Regions from separate parts of the Pantoea sp. KPR_PJ genome, predicted to be linked through region 1. Evidence: predicted binding sites of a transcription regulator. Region 1 holds the regulator's gene; each other region holds the start of a gene.
The links. Region 1 encodes CRP, which controls carbon source genes, mostly activating them, when cyclic AMP is high. Its sites were predicted from a motif close to ATGTGANNNNNNTCACAT; they were not measured.
Positions count from the first base shown of each region.

Region 2: HP564_RS17425 (iron-containing alcohol dehydrogenase) is a predicted target of CRP. The motif match lies at 1,041-1,058, and genes of this name have one in related genera.
Region 3: psiE (phosphate-starvation-inducible protein PsiE) is a predicted target of CRP. The motif match lies at 976-993, and genes of this name have one in related genera.

Region 1 covers NZ_JABMIK010000007.1:210,129-212,399, reverse strand. Annotated here, with positions in the region: gene HP564_RS15715 (OsmC family protein) at 1-294, opposite strand, end outside; gene crp (cAMP-activated global transcriptional regulator CRP) at 597-1,229, shown strand; gene HP564_RS15705 (YccS/YhfK family putative transporter) at 1,288-2,271, shown strand, end outside.
Region 2 covers NZ_JABMIK010000009.1:131,737-134,007, forward strand. Annotated here, with positions in the region: gene HP564_RS17425 (iron-containing alcohol dehydrogenase) at 1-930, opposite strand, end outside; gene HP564_RS17430 (four-carbon acid sugar kinase family protein) at 1,120-2,271, shown strand, end outside.
Region 3 covers NZ_JABMIK010000004.1:21,004-23,274, forward strand. Annotated here, with positions in the region: gene HP564_RS10615 (Na/Pi cotransporter family protein) at 1-744, opposite strand, end outside; gene psiE (phosphate-starvation-inducible protein PsiE) at 1,041-1,451, shown strand; gene ubiC (chorismate lyase) at 1,521-2,033, shown strand; gene ubiA (4-hydroxybenzoate octaprenyltransferase) at 2,064-2,271, shown strand, end outside.

The sequences.
Region 1 (2,271 bases):
GTCGCTCAGCGCCTTGCCGGTAACCACGAAATGAAGATTAATATGGGTAAACAGGCGCGGTGCCTCTTCACGGCGTTCCGAGGTCAGCTTTACCTCGCACTCCACCACATCGTTGCGGCCCTTTTGCAAAATAGAAACCACATCGATGGCACTACAGCCGCCAGTCGCCATCAGCACCATTTCCATCGGGCTGGGCGCTTTATCGCCCGAGTTACCGTCCATCAGGATCTGATGCCCTGAAGAGGACTCACCCAAAAAGGTTAATCCTTCGATCCACTTCACTCTTGCCTGCATTGTTTTTCCCTCGAGAATAGCCTGTTTGCCGCCAGAGTACGCGTTCACCTGACAAACAGCAATCCAGAGTAATCCCCCCTCTGCTGAAGCGAGACAACAGAAGACAGCTGACAAAAGCTGTGCTACAAACAGTGCTGAAAATAGTTTCGTCTTATTAAGGACGAAGGCGGGACACCTCAAGCGCCTGGCGCAAAATGGAACCCCGAATAATCTCCCTCTCGGGAAACGCTTGAAGCTTTCATCGCCTGGCAGAGAATATGACTCTGCATTTTGGGCACGATTACAACAGAGGATAATAGCGAATGGTTCTCGGCAAACCGCAAACAGACCCTACACTCGAATGGTTCCTGTCCCATTGCCATATTCACAAATATCCATCCAAAAGTACGCTGATTCATCAAGGTGAGAAGGCTGAAACGCTTTACTACATCGTGAAAGGTTCCGTTGCGGTACTGATCAAAGATGAAGAAGGTAAAGAGATGATCCTCTCTTACCTGAATCAGGGTGATTTTATTGGCGAGCTTGGCCTGTTTGAAGAAGGTCAGGAGCGCAGCGCCTGGGTACGTGCAAAAACCGCGTGCGAAGTGGCCGAAATTTCTTACAAGAAATTCCGTCAGCTTATTCAGGTGAATCCGGATATTTTAATGCGTCTCTCTTCGCAGATGGCGCGCCGTCTGCAGGTTACCTCGGAAAAAGTGGGCAATTTAGCTTTCCTCGACGTGACCGGACGTATTGCACAAACCCTGCTCAACCTGGCAAAACAGCCAGACGCCATGACGCATCCCGACGGCATGCAAATCAAAATTACTCGTCAGGAAATTGGCCAAATCGTTGGTTGCTCACGCGAAACCGTGGGCCGCATTTTGAAAATGTTGGAAGACCAGAATCTGATTTCCGCCCACGGCAAGACCATTGTCGTGTACGGCACCCGCTGATTTCCTCTCTCTCCCGGCGTGATGTTTCTGTCACGCCGCTACTGTTTTCAGTGAAGTGATGTGGCGTCGAATCATCTATCACCCCGAAGTTAACTATGCGCTGCGGCAGACGCTGGTGTTGTGCATTCCTGTGGCGCTTGGCTGGCTGTTTGGCGATTTGCAAAAAGGCCTGCTCTTCTCTCTCGTTCCCGCCTGCTGCAACGTGGCTGGCCTGGACACGCCGCATAAACGCTTTTTCAAACGCCTGGTGGTCGGCGGCTCGCTGTTTGCGCTCGGCAGCTTTCTGATCCAGCTGCTGACGCTAAAAGGCGTCCCGCTGCCTGCCGTGCTTTTTGCCTTGCCGCTGCTGCTGGGCGTGACTGGCGAAATCAGCCCGCTGCACGGTCGTCTGCTCCCTGGCACGCTGGTCGCGGCTATCTTTACCCTTAGCCTGATTGGGCGTATGCCAGTCTATGTGCCACCGCTGCTCTACATTGGTGGCACGCTCTGGTACGGGCTGTTCAACTGGTTCTGGTTTTGGCTGTGGAAAGAGCAGCCGATGCGTGAAACCCTGAGCCTGATCTATCGCGAGCTGGCGGATTACTGCGACGCGAAATATACGCTGCTGACCCAGCTCACCGATCCCGAAAAAGCGCTGCCGCCGCTGCTCGCGCGCCAGCAGAAAGCGGTTGATCTGATTAATACCTGCTACCAGCAGATGCACATGCTCTCTGCCAGCCGCGACAACAGCCATAAACGGCTCATGCGCGCTTTTCAGGTAGCACTCGATTTGCAGGAACATATCTCTGTCAGCCTGCATCAGCCAGAAGAGGTTCAGAAGCTGGTCGAGCGCAGCCATGCGGAAGCGGTGATCCGCTGGAATGCCAAAATTATTTCAGCACGGCTACGTGCGCTGGCCGATGCCATCCTCTATCACCAGCTACCGAGTCGCTTTGAGATGGAAAAGCCGCTCGGCGCGCTGGAGAAGATCACCCGTCAGCACCCCGATAATCCCGTCGGGCATTTCTGCTTCTATCATTTCAGCCGTATCGCCCGGGTGCTG
Region 2 (2,271 bases), on a different contig from region 1:
TTCATCATCCAGCGAGCGATCGGCGTCGGGCAGCAAATCGTAGGCCTGAGCGAATTTGCTCACGGCCGCCGGACGCACGAAAGTCATGCAGGGAGCCAGTAGAATCGCGTTAGCGACGCCGTGTGGCAGATGATATTTCCCTCCCAGCGGATAGGACATGGCGTGCACCAGATGGGTACCCGAATGGGCAATCGCCGCACCGCCGTACCACGAGGCCCAGAGCATATCGAGGCGCGCCTGCAAATTGTGCGGCTCGGCCACGGCAGTTTCGAGGCTGGCGAACAGCTTTTTCATCCCGATGAGGGCGTAGTTATCACTGACCGGATTCGACACGGTTGCAGTAAAGCACTCAATCAGGTGGCAAAGTGCATCAATACCGGTCGATGAGGCGATATGCGCAGGCATGCTGGTGGTGAGCTCCGGCACCAGCGCCACAAAGTCGGGCAACATAACCGGTGAGATAATGCCGACCTTGGTTTCACGCTCAGGAATAGCAAGAATCGCATTTGGCGTAGCTTCAGAGCCGGTGCCTGCGGTCGTTGGGATCAACAGCGACGTCGTGCGCGTGGCAGGTTTTTCACCGGCCAGCAGCGCGTCCAGCGTCGGTGCGTTAGCCACACAAAGCACAGAGAGTAACTTGGCGACGTCCAGCACGCTGCCGCCACCGACCCCCACGACCAGATCGACGTCACGCGTGGGCAGGGCCGACAGGATTGCCGCCACGTCATGCTGGCTCGGCTCTGGCGGTACGCTGTTCACCACGCTGACGCTGACAACATGCTGTTTCAGCTGGGCGATCAGCGCCTGCACAGCCGGAATGCCTTCAATGTTTTTATCCGTTACCAGCAGCGCGCTGGTTTTTCCGTTCAGCAGATAGCTAATGTCGTTCAGTGCCTGATAGCCGCTAATTACCGTGCTGTTGATATTCATTTCATACCCTTATTACTGCGAAGCCGGACTGAATGATTGGTTTTGCTCACTTCAGTGCGATGTATATCACTTACTGTGCCCCATTTTATAGGTCATATTGATTTCGATTAATTTGATCTTGCTCACATATAATCAATCATGATTGAATATAATCATATCTGGCGGCAAAGAGCCGAATCAGGAGAGAAGATGACGCAGACGTCATGGAAAACCCCGGTGCTGGTTATTGCCGATGACTTTACCGGCGCGAACGATGCAGGCAGCGGGCTGGCACAGGCGGGAGCGCGCGTGCATGTGCTGTTCAACAGCGAAAGGCTGCCTGATGCCGCCGTGGCTGACGTCTGGGTAATCAGTACCGACAGCCGTGCGATAAGTGAGGCAGAGGCCGCGGCGCGCACGGCGACCGTGATACGCCAGCATGATGCCTTTATTCGACAAGGCTGGCTGTTTAAAAAGATTGATTCCACGCTGCGCGGCAATATCGGTGCAGAAGTACGTGCCGCGCTGGCCACCAGTGGCAAAAAACGGGCGCTGATTGTGCCTGCCGTCCCGCGTCTGGGACGCATAACGCGCCACGGAAAAGTCGAGGTCAACGGCGTGCCGCTGATCGACACCGAATATGCCAGCGATCCCAAAACGCCGGTAATCAGCGCGCACGTCCTGACGCAGTTGCGGATCGCGGGCAGCGAGATCGATCTTGCTACGCTGCGCAGCGATCGTTTTTCTGCGCGGCTGGCGCAACAGCAGGGCGTGGTGGTGATCGATGCCGAGCAGGAGAGCGATATTGCGCTCATCCTGGCCGCGGCGGCGCAGCTTGATGAGACGCCGCTGCTGGTGGGTGCGGCTGGACTGAGCGATGCGCTGGGGGGCCTGCTGGCAGCAGGAAGTGGCGGGGGGAGGAGTGGCGTCTTTGGTCATACGCCGGCTATGCAGCAGGTAGCGCGCGCTCCTACGCCGGTGCTGGCGGTGATCGGCTCGATGAGCGCCAGTGCACAGCAGCAGATTGCCGGGCTGGCCCGGCAGCGCGATATTGCGCTGGTGGATGTCGACATCCGCCAGCTGTTTGCACAACCCCGCTGGCCCGACAGCGCAGAGTGGACGCAACAGGCTGCCGCTGCGCTGCGCAGCGGACACCATACGGTCATCCGTACCTGCCAGCGCGCCAATCAACGCCATGAGATCGATGCGCTGTGTCAGCAGCATCAGATGACGCGCCAGCAGCTTGGCGAGGCGATCTGCCACTACTTAGGCGAGCTGACCCAGACGCTGTGCCGCACGTCATGCCCTGCCGGACTCTATCTCTCCGGCGGCGATGTGGCGATTGCGGTCGCAAAGGCGCTG
Region 3 (2,271 bases), on a different contig from region 1:
CAGCAGCTTGAACAGCAGGCTACCGAGCGCCACGCGCTTGCCTGCGGCATTGGAACCGCTGGCGTTCAGCATAGCCAGCAGGCCACTGCCAAGATTAGCGCCGATCACCAGGCAAAGTGCCACTTTAAAAGAGATGACGCCTGCCGCGGTCAGCGTAGCGGTAATCAGCACGGCCGCCAGGCTGGAGTAGCTGATAATGGCAAATACCGCGCCGATAAGCGCATCCAGCAGAATATCACCGGTCAGGCTGGAGAAGAGGACCTGCACGCCCGAGGCCTGGGTAATCGGCCGGGCAGCGCTGACGATCAGCTGCAACGCCAGCAGGATCAGACCAAGCCCGATGCTGGCGCGGCCCATTTGCCCGACGCGCGTCTGCTTGCGCGACAGAAAAAAGATCACGCCGAAAAAGATAAACAGCGGTGACAGCCAGGAGAGGTCAAAGGTCAGGATGCGCGCCATGATCGCGGTACCGACATCGGCACCCAGTACCACCACCAGCGCGGGAGTCAGACCCATCAAATTTTGCGCCACAAAGGAGGTGGCCAGCAGGGTGGTAGCATTGCTGCTCTGCACCAGCGTTGTTACGCCAATACCGGCCAGAAACGCCATCGGTTTTCGTTCAATACTGCGGCTGAGAACGCGGCGCAGATCGGCCCCGAAGACGCGCATAATGCCGGAGCGCACAATATGTGTTCCCCACACCAGCAGGGCAACGGCAGAAAGAAGATTAAGCAGGGTTAACACGGCATGTAGCTCCATCACCGTCAGGCCAAAAAGCCGCAGCATGCCAGCCTGACGGAGCGCGCACGCTGTAAAAGGAATAGTCGGTCAGGGCACGTTTTTTCCTGAGTTTTAAGCGACATGGCGCACTGCTGACCTGTTAACTGTAGTTCAGTCCGCTCACGGCGGTAGAAATAAAACGCGCCCGGTTTGGGCTTTTGCGTACTACTGTTGGTGGCCATCCTTAGTGCTATATTGTGATTTACGTCACATTGAAGCATGATGCAAAGTCATTTCTGTGAGTGACAAAAAGGCTAATCATGAACGCAAAATCCACCGGCGGTCAGTACATTGCAGTGGTACTACAGTGGGTGCTTAACCTGGGACTGCTGGCACTGGCCGTCATTCTGGCCGTCTTCCTCGGCAAAGAGACGCTGCATCTTGCTAACGTGTTGCTGAACACGGGCGAACAGGCCTCCTCCTATCTGCTGATCGAGGGGATTGTTATCTATTTCCTCTACTTCGAATTTATCGCGCTAATCGTGAAATATTTCCAGTCCGGCTATCATTTTCCTCTGCGCTATTTTGTCTATATCGGCATTACGGCGATTATCCGGCTGATCATCGTCGACCATAAAAACCCTTTCGATACGCTCTGCTATTCTGGCGCTATCCTGATTCTGGTGGTGACGCTGTGGCTGGCGAACAGTAACCGTCTGAAACGCGAATAGTCGCCGCCAGGTGTGCCCGCCGCGCCTCTGCGCTACACTGTTGCCCTCAAAATTGACGGGAGTGGTGAAATGTCGCAAGAGGCGCTCAGCTTATTACGCGCGCTCAACTGGCTGCCATCCACGCATGCAACGCTGACCGCGCCGCTGCTGGACTGGCTGATGGAGGAGGACTCCATGACGCGCCGCTTCGAGCAGCACTGTCGGCAGGTAACGGTGCGGCCGATGCGCGAAGAATTTATTGAGGCCGATGAGCTCACCGACGAAAGGGCGCTGCTACCGGACGATGCGCGCTTCTGGCTGCGAGAAATCGTACTGTGCGGTGACGATGAACCCTGGCTGATTGGTCGCACGCTGGTGCCAGAGAGTACGCTTAATGGCCCGGAGCAGATGCTGCAACAGCTGGGCACTCGCCCGCTTGGCCGCTACCTCTTTTCCTCTTCTACCCTGAGCCGCGATTTTATCGAGCCTGGCAGCGTTGGTGCGCTGTGGGGCCGCCGCTCGCGCCTGCGCTTATCCGGGAAACCGCTGCTGTTGACTGAACTATTTTTACCCGCCTCGCCGCTTTATCGCGACCTGGCCTGAGGACGATGAAACGTGGAAAAAAGCGTACAGATGAGCAAGTTTCAGGCCTATAGCCGCCTGATGCGTATTGATAAACCTATCGGCACGCTGTTGCTGCTCTGGCCAACGCTGTGGGCGCTGTGGCTATCCGGGATGGGGGTGCCGCCGCTATCGGTGCTGGTCGTGTTTGTGGCTGGTGTGTTTGTCATGCGTGCGGCGGGCTGTGTGATTAACGACTTTGCCGATCGCAAGGTTGACG